2 regions of the Paenibacillus sp. PastF-3 genome follow, and region 2 is predicted to be linked to the other one. Evidence: a T-box and tRNA genes for the amino acid it is inferred to sense, from the RefSeq annotation. Region 2 holds a T-box; the other holds one or more tRNA genes.
What was found. The T-box of region 2 lies ahead of M2444_RS25115 (valine--tRNA ligase). A T-box ahead of a tRNA ligase gene usually reads a tRNA of that ligase, here a tRNA-Val.
Positions count from the first base shown of each region.

Region 1: it encodes a tRNA-Val, which carries the amino acid that the T-box ahead of M2444_RS25115 (valine--tRNA ligase) is inferred to sense. The anticodon was not compared.

Region 1 is NZ_JARXWM010000021.1:46,432-53,770, reverse strand. It holds gene M2444_RS28510 (FecCD family ABC transporter permease) at 1-609, shown strand, start outside; gene M2444_RS28505 (FecCD family ABC transporter permease) at 606-1,613, shown strand; gene M2444_RS28500 (type 1 glutamine amidotransferase family protein) at 1,884-2,549, opposite strand; gene M2444_RS28495 (GNAT family N-acetyltransferase) at 2,868-3,323, opposite strand; gene M2444_RS28490 (hypothetical protein) at 4,064-4,210, shown strand; tRNA gene M2444_RS28485 (tRNA-Val) at 4,316-4,387, opposite strand; gene M2444_RS28480 (phosphatidylinositol kinase) at 4,521-4,823, opposite strand; gene M2444_RS28475 (site-2 protease family protein) at 5,131-6,207, shown strand; gene M2444_RS28470 (hypothetical protein) at 6,312-6,524, shown strand; gene M2444_RS28465 (GNAT family N-acetyltransferase) at 6,634-7,077, shown strand; gene M2444_RS28460 (DUF3892 domain-containing protein) at 7,163-7,339, shown strand, end outside.
Region 2 is NZ_JARXWM010000015.1:122,249-129,587, forward strand. It holds gene hemL (glutamate-1-semialdehyde 2,1-aminomutase) at 1-1,302, shown strand; gene M2444_RS25105 (RluA family pseudouridine synthase) at 1,299-2,234, shown strand; gene M2444_RS25110 (LysM peptidoglycan-binding domain-containing protein) at 2,593-3,960, shown strand; T-box leader at 4,303-4,586, shown strand; gene M2444_RS25115 (valine--tRNA ligase) at 4,649-7,339, shown strand, end outside.

The DNA.
Region 1 (7,339 bases), on a different contig from region 2:
GGATTAACGTATCTTGCTGCTTCAATGAATCGTTCAGGAATGACACCTCAACGATTGGTGTTAGCTGGAATATCCATTACAATGCTATTTGGAGCTGTGGGATCATTTATCTCATTAAACTATGGAATTGGTCGTGCCCTTGCTTATTGGACCTCGGGAAGTGTGGCTGGAGCAACATGGATGGAAATTAAGCTAGTTATTCCTTGGTTCTTAGGTGGGCTGGCTTTATCATTATTCATTGCACGCTCTATCACTGTTTTAAACTTGGGGGAAGAGATCGCGAAAGGATTCGGGCAACGGATCGTTCTCGTTAAGATGATAGCTACGCTTGCGGTCCTTTTACTAGCGGGTGTAGCTGTTGCACTTGTTGGGCCAATCGGCTTTGTAGGGTTGATTATACCGCATATCATGCGTTTTTTTGTAGGTGTAGATTATCGTTATATTATTCCGGCATCAGCCATTTACGGCGGCGCACTTATGGTTGTAGCGGATATCGCAGGAAGGCTGATTAATCGTCCGGCAGAGACAGCACTCGGCATTATTTTTGCAATGATTGGTGTTCCTTTCTTCTTGTTAATTGCGAGCAAAGAGAGGAGAGCCTTCAAATGAATGTTGTTAAATCGCATAAGGCTACAATATGGATTCTATCTCTCATAATACTGCTCATTGCAGGAGCTATTCTTAGTCTTAATATGGGAAAGGTGTCTCTTAATCCACTTGAAGTATTTCAAGTATTGCTTGGACAAGGTCCAGAAGAGCATAATCTCGTTGTTTATAAGTTTCGTCTTCCTCGGATCGTATTAGCGATACTTGTTGGATTTGGGATGGCACTGGCAGGTGCTGTTATGCAGGCTTTGCTGCGCAATGATTTGGCTGATCCCGGCATGCTTGGTATTAGCTCAGGTTCAGGTCTTATGGTGTTGCTGATTATCTCAACAGTAGGTATTCAAGGCACCGCTATAACATTATTACTACCAGCTATGGCATTCTTGGGTGGTTTGCTGGCAGCAGCTCTGATATATGTTCTAGCCTATAGAAAACGTCGTTTGATTTCTTCTACACGACTTGTCTTGACTGGTGTTGCGATTAATATGGGGTTAAGTGCTCTGTCGTTATTCCTGACTTTAAAGCTGGATGACCAGAAGTATGATTTTGCGCAGCGTTGGCAAGCAGGATATTTATGGGGGGACAAGTGGTCTTATATCAGCTTATTAGCACCTTGGGTATTGCTGCTATTCGCATATATTATTTCCAATTTCAGGACATTGAACGTCTTGGTGTTAGGAAATGAAATTTCGATAGGCTTAGGAGTCGCTGTAAAGAAGAAATTTTTGCGTCTGGCGATTGCGGCTGTAGGCATTGCTTCTGGTTGTGTAGCGCTCGGGGGCTCGATCTTCTTTATTGGATTGATTAGTCCGCATGTGGCTCGCAAGCTGGTAGGTCACGACTACAAAGTACTTCTGCCAGCTTCAGCACTTATTGGTGCGCTATTGCTGCTTGTAGCGGATACGATTGCTCGGACGGTCAGCTTTAAGTCGGATATTCCAGCAGGGATTATTGTAACAATGCTGAGTGTGCCTTACTTCCTATATCTATTGATGCGTTCAAAATAATATCGGAGTTCTTTCCAATGTATAAAAAAGACTTCATTTGGGTTTTTCCGCGAACTCTTACGATGTTTCTAAATTCCTCTTCTTGGACTTATCTTCAGCTATCATGCAACCCTGATGCTTGGTGTACCAAGTAGAATTACGACTGAGTGGTTAATTGAACTATCTTGTCCCGTTAGTTCAATAAAATGAGCAACTAGCATCTGCCGGAAATAGAAAGACCGCCATTGAAGGCGGTCTAAAAAATTCATCATTTCTGCCCGACAATCCTAATTAGAGCGTCTCAACCAATTTCTGAATCTTTGAGCGGGAAATTAAATATAAAGGACCCATTATTTCTATTTTGCCGTCCTTTACACGTATAGCGCTCTCCTGTTCTGCCGCGTAAACATCAATCTCTTCAGATAAGGGGAACAGATAGCCTTGAACAAACGTGGCGTAGTCACGTTGAGAATGAGATTCATAGGCAAAATAATCAAAGCCAATACCATCATAAATAGTACTTGTTTCAGCTTCATCAGGGTTATTCAAGCTTAACCATTTTGCAGCCATGTTTAACGCACCGGCGCTGGCACCCATTATAACGGCATTGCTGTTCTTAATAACATCCGATAATTCATAATCCGCCAAAAAATCGTTCTGCAAAACAGGATACCCACCGCATAAAAAAATGACAGAAGCGTTTTGAATTAATCGCCGGGCATCTTCCTTCTGCATGCGGTAATCAATGAAATGATATTCTTCAAAAATAATATTAGCCTGATTCAACCATGTCCATTCAGAAACATCACCAAAGTTAATTTGCTCACCTGTATAACCAGACGGATCAGCGCTAATCATAACAAGCGATTTTCTGTCTTGTATATCCTCTTGCAAATAATGGACCAGCTTCTCTGGAAAAAAATTATTAAACCAACTGAAATAGTAGTGAGTACTCAAACTTAATTCCCTCCATATGTATTATTAACATTCATCCATTCTTAACGAGAAAACATATTATACACGCTAGAAAGAGAACAGTTCTAAATCGAACACTAGATTACTATAACATGCAATTTAAGTATGAGAATTATGTTTCCACGTTATCCTGCCCGCTAGATGATGCACAGTACGAAGGTACAGATCATTAAGGGAGTAGGCGTATCCCTTCTCACATAAAGGTTATGACAAAGCAGACGCATGTAGCGCACCAGAAGTGACAGGACTTAACTAACGTTCCTCGTTAGTTAAGTCCAAAACAAACCATGTTGCGATAAATTACTTTATAGTGTCGTGCTCATAAATTTTGGTGGGTCGTCCCCATTCGAAATTATCTAAACCGACTTCTCTAAATCCATATTTCTCATAATAACGAATATGGTCGGTCGTTATATAAACCTTCGTATATCCTAATTGCCCCACCATTTTTCTGGCATGCTCCAACAATACTGAACCTAAACCTTGCCCTCGCTCATTCTCGTCAATGAACAAAGGTGCAATCCATGGCGATAAATCTTTACGAATTATATACTCCTGCACAATCAATTGATAAAATCCAATTATTTTGTCGTTTTTCAATAGCAGAAATGTAAATGGCAAACCATCTTTAGCCGATAAACTTTCGTCAATTTTAGGGAGGACTACCTTCTTTACATTTGGCCATTTTTCTTTAACATATTCAGCAAACTCTATATAACGCTCTGGACACTCTATTATAGATTTAATAACTTGCATTAAGCCACTCCTTTATAAATACGTTTCTTGATGAGTATCACTTTCAAAAAAGGTGCTTTCAGATTACATCTTAAGTTAACTGCGGGGAACGGAAAGTTTATTTTAAGTTAAACTATACTGCCAGTTAGCATAAAGAAGCATCTTCATCGAAAGTCATATTAATTGTTGCACTGCACGAAGATATGAACCAGTAAGACACAGATCGTGAAGGAGCAAAGAAAAGAGGATGTTGATTGATATGCAACTTGATCTATTTGAAGTAAGTTACCGAAGATACAGGGACAGAGAGGGGAATAGTCCTCCTCTTCCACAAGAAGGATATAAGAAATGAGGAAAATAACTTTCGTAAACAACAGAGGTTGGGGCGAACAGAGTAGATACACGGAAGTTCAAGAGTTTAACGATGAAGCTACAGAAAAAGACATCCAAGAGGTTTATATAGATTGAGTTTGGGAACAGATCGGAGACAATTTCACCTGGTTTGAGGGGGAGGAAGCCCAATGACACAAAGGGACTGACAAAAGGATATGGAGATGTGCGATGCGGTTACTAAACGCACCTACTTATACTAAAATTTAGGTGGAGAGCATTTTACAAGTTGGCTTTAGAGCTGAAACTCGTATAAGAAAAAGAACTCAATAAGGAGGGCAAGGATATTTGCAAGAAATAACCGAGAAACAAAATCTTAATTGGGACAGCTTACCTATGACACTCCGCCCGAACACTTAAAGATAATGAAAATGAGTCAAGCCAAGCTGTACGAATTCTTAAGAGATACACCTTTTTATGCTGCAAAAGCAGGAAGGGAATTATATATCATTAAAGCGGAATTTGGAGATTGGTTGGAGGGTAGAAGCGATATTTTCCCAGAGGATCAGATGAACTGATACGAAAAGTAAATCGCGATTCGTATCAAATTCGTATCACAGGGGTTTTTAATAGAATATAAGTGAATAAAAACAAAAAGCCTTGAAATTCAAGGCTTTTTTCTATAGGACGGATGGGGTTCGAACCCATGACCCCTACCCTGTCAAGATAGTGCTCTCCCGCTGAGCTACCGTCCTGCGACGAATTTCATAATACCATACGATAGAGTAGGATGGCAATTCTTTTTTTACAATCTATAGGGAGGATAGTTTACATAGTCTTTAAAAAAATAAAAAAAGAGGATGACTCTAACATCCCCTTTGCACTATCTCAGATAAAGAACGGAAGTAAAAACAAATCGCTTATGCCGTAAAAAGGAATGCGTCGTGGATAGAAGCGACGTCTTGGGTAAAAACCTGGGCGGAAGCCAAATTGTCTGTACGCCGATTCTTTTGTAGGCATTCCGTTCATGTGTTCAACCATTTCATTGCTTGGAACCGCAAGGGTAACATAATTTTGATCTACATGAGCAATAAAGCCGTCAAATGATTGACCGTCAGTCATTGTAACACCAACGTATTTGTTCATACAATTCCAACAGACCTGTTGATGAAAATTTGTATTTGATTCCATGGAGAACCTCCTCAATTGTTTAAATCCTGATAACAGTCTATGGCCCTTAGCCTACAATGTTCACGGCGTTTGCCTAGAAGGTGATCATTAAAATCGAGGAGGAAAAACTTTGAAGTGCAAGCATCTTCCTCACCCCCTAATTTTGAACCGGGCGCGTTGGCCATACTTGTCCCATTCCATCTTTAAAGTTGCGTCGTATACTTAGCCAAGTGCTTTTTTATGGAAATACTCCTGCAGCGCTTATGATAAAATGGATGGTAATGTACAGAAGTTAGATAAAAATTGAAAGATAAAGGGGCTTGAGATCTTGCCGCAAAATGAGCAGAAAAAGAATTCTTCCACGCCATGGAAATGGTTGGGAGGCGGGGCGGCGATGCTCCTGTTTAAAGGAAAGGCGATTTTGTCTCTTCTGAAAATAGGTAAAATTGCCGGGCCGTTAATATCAATGATGATTTCAATAGGGGCTTATGCTTTGATTTACCCGTGGGGGTTTGCCGTGGGCTTTGTCCTGCTCTTGCTAGTCCATGAATTAGGACATGTAATAGCAGCGAAACGGATCGGGCTTCCAGTCAGCGCTCCGCTATTTATACCGTTTTTGGGAGCTTTAATTACAATGAAGAAACAGCCGTTGGATGCCCAGACAGAAGCTTATATTGCTTTTGGAGGTCCGATCTTAGGAACCATTGGGGCTACAGCCGTTTTTGGGGCGGCTTATTACATGGATAGTCCACTTCTCTATTCCTTGGCTTACATAGGTTTTTTACTTAATCTGATCAATCTGCTGCCGATTCATCCGCTTGACGGTGGCCGTATTGCAACCGCGGTGACGCGCTGGCTGTGGCTTGTGGGGCTCGTGGGTGGTTTAGCCATCATCATCTATATGCGTTCGATCTTGTTCTTTATTATTTGGGCATTATTTGCATACGATCTGTATAACAAATATGTCAAGAGACGCACTAACAATCGCCTTTATTCTGTAACGAAGAGTTTCTTAATTCCAGTAGAGCCACTTAGAGATGCAGGCTACATGATTCCAGGACCAGAGCATAGAAGAGATTTACCTTTTACTACTTACAGTGATTTGGAAAGACAGCAGTATGTAGGGGTGAGATGGGATCAACTGAACTACATTGGTAGAGCTACGCTTCCGCAGCAATGCATCATTGAAAAGGTACGTATCTCGCAGCTAGAGCCTGTGACCTTAGAGAATAGGCTTCATCTAAAGATGAATTGTGATATCAGCTATTCGATATACGAGAACGATAAGTATTACGATGTGCCGGCTAGCTCACGCTGGAAATACGGCATCGCTTATTTTGTATTAGCTGGCTTTCTGGCAGGAATGATGTACATGGTCCATGCCGTTGGAAATGTGAATCTATAAGGGTTAGAATCGGGCAATGAAGTGATTCAATGGTTTATAAAACTCCTGAAACGTCAAAGCTGTAAAGAGAATAACTGCAGTTGAGCGGTGAAAGGAGTAAAACCATGTCTAAATTTATGAAATGGGGAGTCGGTGTTTGTCTGCTGTTACTGATAGTTTTGGGAGGATGTTCCGAGGCGAAGCCAACAAAAGTCATGGAAATCAAAGAAATGACTAACCTGGATGGAAAGCCGAAAGGTCAGTATCCTCCATTGTCACCAGTGATGCAAGACACATACAATCGTTCGATTCCTGAAGAAGTATATTCTGCAGATTAGTGCAGCGTAGAAGACGATTTCTCATGCTCAGGCTTTTCTTTCTAGTCGAATTTTTATATAATAGACAACTATCGTTGGATACATAGAGAGAGAGGAGTTTGGGACTAACATGGCGGCAGAAATCTTACGGGTAACTACAGAGGAACAGCTTCAGATGGGGCTGGATATTCGTACCAAAGTATTTGTAGAGGAACAAATGGTACCGGCTGAGGAAGAAATTGATGAATACGATGTTATCGGTCCGAATGTGCACCATATTCTAATTATAGATGAAGGTGTACCTGTGGCTACGGGAAGATTGATTTATTACAAAGCAGGTACAGCCAAAATGCAGCGTATCGCCGTACTGAAAGATTATCGAGTCAAAGGATACGGACGTGTTCTGTTGCTTGCGATGGAAGAGCTTGCTCGGGAACTTGGACTGGATGCTTCGATTCTTGATGCACAGTGCCAAGCTGAGAATTTCTACAAGAAGCTGGGATATGAAGTGATTTCTACGGAACCTTTTTATGACGCAGGTATTTTACATGTACGGATGCAGAAAACTCTTTAAAAATAGTGCACATAATTTACCGTTCTATGAAGCAAGCTAGGATGTGCCATATGATGGCAAATCCAAGTGCAAGGGGCGAGCTGAAGTGCCAAATAACGAACGCGAAAGTTTCGTAGCTGTACAGAAAAATGGAGACGGAGATTTAACCAGTTTCCAGACCTCTACAGGACGTGTCCTGGCGTATGACCAAGCGCTTCAAGAAGTACAAGCCGGAAATATTGCCGGAGTGAATGCTTTTAAAGGTAAAGACGGAGGAACTTAT
Region 2 (7,339 bases):
ATGAGTAATGAGCCAATGGCGCGTAAAGAAGAAGCGTCCCGCAAGGCTTTTGATGAAGCAAAACAATATATTCCCGGTGGGGTAAACAGCCCTGTACGGGCATTCAAATCCGTAGGATTGACTCCGGTTTATGTGGATCATGGGATCGGATCGCGTATTTATGATATCGACGGCAACAGCTTTATCGACTATGTATGCTCGTGGGGACCGCTAATTATGGGCCATGCGCATCCTGAGGTTGTAAAGGCCTTGCAGGAGACGGCGGTAAAAGGGACAAGCTTTGGTGCACCAACTTTACTTGAAACTGAAATGGCAAAAACGGTTGTTGAACGTGTAGCCTCAGTAGATATCGTACGTATGGTTAACTCCGGAACGGAAGCGACGATGAGTGCGATTCGTTTGGCACGTGGTTACACGGGACGCAGCAAAATCTTGAAGTTCGAAGGCTCGTATCACGGTCACGCAGATAGTCTGCTTATCAAGGCGGGTTCCGGGGTAGCCACATTAGGTTTGCCGGATAGCCCAGGTGTTCCCGAAGGTGTGGCAGTCAATACGATTACTGTTCCATACAATGACTTGGAATCCACTCAGATTGCTTTCGAACGTTTCGGCAGTGAGATTGCCGCAGTGATCGTAGAGCCGATTGCCGGCAATATGGGTGTTGTACCACCACTTCCGGGATTTCTAGAAGGACTTCGCAAATTAACTTCAGACCACGGATCTTTGCTTATTTTTGATGAGGTAATGACAGGCTTCCGTGTCAATCGTGGCTGTGCGCAAGGCTTGTTTAACATTACTCCGGATATTACCTGCTTCGGTAAAGTCATCGGTGGAGGACTTCCAGTAGGCGCTTATGGCGGCAAAAGAGAGATCATGGAGCAAATCGCTCCTACGGGACCGATCTATCAGGCTGGCACACTTAGTGGTAATCCATTGGCAATGGCGGCAGGACTCACTACGCTGAAGCTGCTGACACCGGAAGTTTATGATCGTCTGGAGCAATTAGGTGCGCGTCTGGAAGCGGGATTGAAAAAGAATGCAATCGAAACTGGTGTTCCGCTGACGATTAACCGCGTGGGTTCGATGGTCTGTCCGTTCTTCACGGAAGGGCCTGTAACGGATTTTGAGACGGCCAAGACAAGCAACACGGATCTTTTCCGTCGTTGTTTTGGTCATATGCTGAGCCAAGGCATCAGCGTGCCACCTTCACAGTTTGAAGGCATGTTCGTGTCGGCTGCGCATAGTGAGCAGGATATTGATGATACCATTGAGGGCCACTATAATGCCCTGAAGGCCCTTTGAGTACTGGAGCCGGAGAACGAACCGGTGGCGGAGCTTGGACAAGACGTGGAGAGTGGCTGGAAGTAACACCCGGCAAAATCATTACTGGAGCCGAGGATGCTGAAGCTGCGATTGATAAGTGGCTGCTGGAAACTGTAGGTATGCCTGAGAAGCTTCATCTGCGTCTGCGCCGCGAGGGGGGGATTCAGTGGAAGGGAGATCGACTTCGACTGGCACTTTTTCCGGATCGTGAAGCGGGCATTGAACCCGTATGGGAAGCGCTTGAAGTGCTGTATGAGGATGATTTTTGCCTGGTTGCCCACAAGCCGGCAGGCATGGCGGTTCATCCGGATGGCAGTGGCTTAGGTGTAACGCTGGATCACCTTGTAGCAGCGCATTATGTTGCTTCCGGTGACAGTGTAGCTGTAAGGCATATTCACCGCCTCGACAAGGATACAACCGGCCCGGTGATGTACGCCAAGAATGAATTCGCTCAGCTTGTCCTAGACGAGAATATGCGTGAAAAAAGCATCTCGCGGCTCTACGCCGCGATCGTAGAAGGCATAGTGCCATCTGCGCTTAAAGTGATCGATGCGCCGATTGGGCGCGATCGTCATCATGCGGCGCGGAGAAGAGTCTCACCGGGCGGGCAATCCGCCGTGACTCGAATCCTCGGACGCGAAGCACTGCATGGCGGGAGCCTGGTGCATGTGCAGCTTGAGACCGGAAGGACGCATCAGATTCGCGTCCATCTCAGCCATATGGGTCATCCCTTGTATGGGGATGCGCTATACGGCAGCCCGGTCTGGGCTTCCAGCGCTAGTGGCCGACATGCGCTCCATGGCGAGCTGCTGTCTTTCCGCCACCCTTGGAGCGGTGAAATGCTCGAAGTGAGCGATCCGTGGCCGGAGGATATGCTGCAGCTGCGGGAGCTGCTGTCTGAAGCGCCTTGACGGTAACGTTATAAACCTGAGAACCGTGGAATCAGCAAATGCTGGTTTCACGGTTTTTTTTATCTATTTTTCGTAGAGTATATAATTTTCTGTTTTTTCAGAAAGAAGCATCTATCCATGTCCTAATAGCAAAAGCAGCATATAATACTTTGTTCATGCGGAGTAGTGCATCTATTGGTCGTCAGATAGGTTCAAATAGCCCCTGAATTCAGGAAATTAATAGCATCCTGTCCGGTTAGGGCTACCAAAGTTGTCATGCCTTTCTTTTTGAAGCATATACATGTGGGGAGTAACATTTTGGGCTTATGCTCTGGGCCTGTCTCAGGGTTAGATTATGCCAAGAAGGAGGACATATCCCGTGTTTGATCAGTCCCACGGCTTGCGGTTTGATATTTATGAACGCATTCACCTATCGGAAGAGCTTCCGGGAATAGCTGAGCTGGAGGAGGTTGAACTACTTCCGGAAATCCAGGTGATTCAGCGGGAGGATCGTGCCGAGTTATATGGTCAGCTGTTGCTTACCGGACTCTACCGGAGTGAAGATGACCGGACACAACGTCTGGAGCACGCCATTCCCGTTGAAATCACTGTTCCGCTTACACGCGTCAGCTCGATTGAAGATATTGGGGTGGAGATCGAGAATTTTGATATTGATCTGCTCACGATGCGTACTGTGAATATAACAGGCGTATTATCCCTGCGGGGAATCGGTGGTGCGGAACCTCAACCACAGCCGGCCTGGCAGCAGGAAGAGTACACAGTGGCTTATTCCCCTCTCAGTGATGACAGGGTAGAAGCAACAGCGGAGCATCAAGAACATGACAATGACGCACTTTATGAAAATTCTCAGTGGACCTTTGGTGAGGATGCATCGGAGGTTGCTGTAGAAGAACATGAGCACGCTGAAGCGAATGAACAGGAAACAGAAGAATCATTGGTCTCAAGTGGAACTGGTCAATCGTCCCCTATAGTGAATTTCTCATCCGCTCATGAGAAGGACAAGGGCGCGAAAGCTAGGACGCATAGTCTGGATTTGGAAACAGAGGATTCCAAAGCCGGAATAGCGGATTACTGGTTTAAAGCGGAGTCACAGAATGAAGCTGAGGCCACTCCGCTGGATCATGTTAGCCAGGCGAGTCAAGCGGATCAGGAGCAAGAAGCGGAATATACTTTTGCTTCAAGAGAAACCGCTGTTCCAGCAGCGATTACCGACGCAGACAAAGATATCGCTGTATTTGCTTCTGAAAACGTAGCAAACCATGAGCTTCACACACAAGAAGAGAATGCGCAGCCGATCAGTGAGAATACGAACGAAGGCTTAGTTTCTCAGGAGACTGTGCCACATACCGAGGAGAAACAAGATCTTAAGATTGCGCTAGGAAGCAAGCAAGAAGCGGAGGCTCCAGCCAAAGAACATCTCACCTTCTCTTCATTACTCAGCTCTAGTCGTTCTCGTAAAGAACAAGAGGCTCTCCTATCTGAAGGAAATGCATCGGCTGCAGCGATCATTCCAGAGGCCGGAAATAATACGGAGTGGAAGAGCAGATTCATTACCGGAGCAGATGGCGCTAACCTATTCCGTAAGGTTCGCCTTTGCATCGTACAGCGTGAAGAAACGTTGGATACAATCGCAGAGAAGTATCAGCTAAGTGCGCGGGAGCTGGGAATGTATAATCGATTGTCCGGGCAGAGTGTAGAAGAAGGGCAAGTGTTGTACATTCCATAAATGAATTACAATGCATATTCACATGAATAGATGAATCCCGGTCTGTTAGTAGATCGGGATTTTTGTCAAAATATAAGAATATATAAGTTTCACGTTATACATTATCCTTATATTTCTCGAATAAACGCTTACCGTCCGTAAAAGGACGTCGAAGGCGTTTATTCTTGTGTGACCGGAGAACGTTAGAATACGGGGTATCTAATCAATGCAGTGTGAGGAATCGAATGAAAATTCGACATATGCCCGCTATAAGTCGAAATTCCGCTCAAAGTCCCGCTGTAGAAGCCTATTCAGGTTGACTAGGGATGACTCAAAATGTATTATGGAGTAAGCAATATCTAAGTAAAGACTGGGAACGGGAAGAGTAGGCGGTCAGCCCTTCAGAGAGCGGAATGCAAGTGCTGTGACATTCCGTAGGATACAGCCACCGAAGTCGCCCCGGAGTCGCCCTTCTGAGCTTGTCTTCATGGATATGAAAGATAAGTTAGGATGTGGCCGGTAGCAGCCGTTATCTGTACGAGTGTCGCGCTAAGCTTCTGAACCGTAAGGTGAGAGAAGTGCAGGTTTATTTTTCATTGGCGCGAAACAAAGGTGGTACCGCGAAAGAATGGCCTTTCGTCCTTTGAGACGAGGGGTCTTTTTGTTTTTTAGAAACCAACTACAAGTAACCAAGTGGAGGTATCAGAGAATGGCTGACCCAAACAATCTAACAGCGGCAGAGGCTGCCGCTGCAAATGATTCTAAGAATGAAATGCCAACCACGTATGATCCGAAATCGGCAGAAACCAAGTGGTATTCCTACTGGACAGAGGGTGGATATTTCCGTGCAGGCGGGCGTCCAGATGCAAAAGCATACAGCATTGTAATCCCGCCGCCAAACGTAACGGGAATGCTGCACATTGGTCATGCGCTTGATTTTACGCTTCAGGATATCCTGATTCGTACGAAACGGATGCAGGGCTTCGACACGTTGTGGCTACCAGGTACGGACCATGCCGGTATCGCAACGCAGACAAAGGTAGAGCAAAAGCTGCGTGAGCAGGGAATTTCTAGACATGATCTCGGCCGCGAGAAGTTCCTGGAGCAGGTGTGGGAGTGGAAAGATAAATATGCGAACACCATTCATGAGCAGTGGGCTAAAATGGGGCTTTCCCTTGACTATTCCCGCGAACGTTTTACCCTGGATGAAGGGTTATCGAAAGCTGTACGCGAGGTATTCGTTAAGCTCTATAATAAAGGCCTGATCTACCGCGGCAAACGTATTATCAACTGGGATCCGGCGGCTCGTACAGCATTGTCGGATATCGAGGTTGAATATAAAGAAGTTAATGGTCACTTGTATCACCTGCGTTACCCGCTCAAAGACGGTAGCGGATTTATCACAGTGGCGACTACACGTCCGGAGACAATGCTGGGTGATACAGCGGTTGCTGTTCATCCGGAAGACGATCGTTACAAAGATCTAATCGGCAAAACGTTGATCCTGCCGATTATTGGCCGTGAGATTCCGATTATCGCTGATGATTATGTAGACAAAGAGTTTGGTAGTGGTGCGGTTAAGATTACACCCGCTCATGATCCGAATGACTTCGAAATGGGTCAACGTCACAACTTACCGCAGATTAACGTAATGGATGAGAGCGGTACGATGAATGAAGAAGCAGGACCTTACCAAGGTCAAGACCGGAGTGTATGTCGTAAGGCCATTACTGCTGACCTGAAGGAGCAAGGCGTCCTGATCAATATCGAAGATCATGTGCATCAAGTAGGACACAGTGAGCGCTCTGGAGCGGTTGTTGAGCCGTACTTGTCTACACAATGGTTCGTAAAGATGCAGCCGCTGGCTGAAGCTGCCATCAATGCACAGAAAGATGGGAACGGGGTTAACTTCGTACCGGACCGTTTCGAGAGAACTTACCTGAACTGGATCGAGAACGTACGTGATTGGTGTATTTCCCGTCAGCTGTGGTGGGGACATCGTATTCCGGCATGGTATTCCGAGTCTACTGGTGAATTGGTTGTAGCGAATGATGAGGAAGAAGCGCGCCGGATCAGTGGCTTAACCGACTTGAAACAGGACGAAGATGTACTGGATACCTGGTTCAGCTCTAATCTGTGGCCTTTTGCCACACTAGGATGGCCGGATGAGGACAGTGCGGATTTCAAACGCTACTACCCGAACGATGTGCTCGTAACGGGCTACGATATTATTTATTTCTGGGTAGCACGGATGATCTTCTCTGCCCTCGAATTCACCGGAGAAAAACCATTCTCAGATGTATTGATGCATGGTTTGGTTCGGGATTCCGAAGGTCAAAAAATGTCCAAATCACTCGGAAATGGCGTAGACCCGCTTGAAGTCATCGAGAAGTATGGCGCAGATGCAATGCGCTACATGATTTCTACCGGCAGTACCGCTGGACAGGATCTGCGCTTCCGCTGGGAAAAGGTTGAGCAGGCGCGTAATTTCGCCAATAAGATCTGGAATGCATCACGCTTCGCGCTGATGAATTTGGAAGGCGTAAGCTTTGAGAATATTGACATTTCGGGTGAGCTAAGTACTGCTGATCGCTGGATTTTGCACCGTCTGAACGAAACTTCTCGTGAGATTACGCGTCTAATTGACTCGTACGAGTTCGGTGAGACCGGTCGCCAGCTGTACAACTTCATTTGGGACGATCTATGTGACTGGTATATTGAGTTCGCGAAGCTGTCACTTTACGGATCAGATGCCGCGGCCAAAGCGAAAACACAGTCTGTACTTGCTTATGTACTAGACCGCACAATGCGCTTGATCCATCCGTTTATGCCGTTTATTTCGGAAGAAATATGGCAGCATCTTCCGCATGAAGGGGAGACGATTACGCTGGCTGCATGGCCGGAGTATGATGCGGCTCTGGAGAATCCGCAAGCCGTAGCGGAAATGAACCTGCTGATGGATGTAATCCGGGCCGTTCGTAATATCCGGGCTGAAGTGAATGTGCCGATGAGCAAAAAGGTTGAATTGATCATCAAAGCGGGTAATGAAGAGACGCTGAGTATTATCACCCGTAACGACAACTATATTGGACGCTTCTGTAATACGTCTTCCTTCGAAGCTGGCCTGAATCCAGAAACGCCGGATAAGGTAATGTCCGCTGTAGTAACAGGAGCGGAACTGCTTCTGCCATTGTCGGGACTCATTGATATTGAACAAGAAATCGCTCGTCTGGAAAAAGAAGTACAGGCGCTGAACAGCGAAGTAGAACGCGTAGAGAAAAAACTGAGCAATCAAGGCTTCGTGGCCAAAGCTCCTGCTAAAGTTATCGAAGAGGAACGGGCGAAACAGGCAGATTATTCTGCTAAGCGTGAGAAAGTACTTGCCCGCATCGTAGAGCTG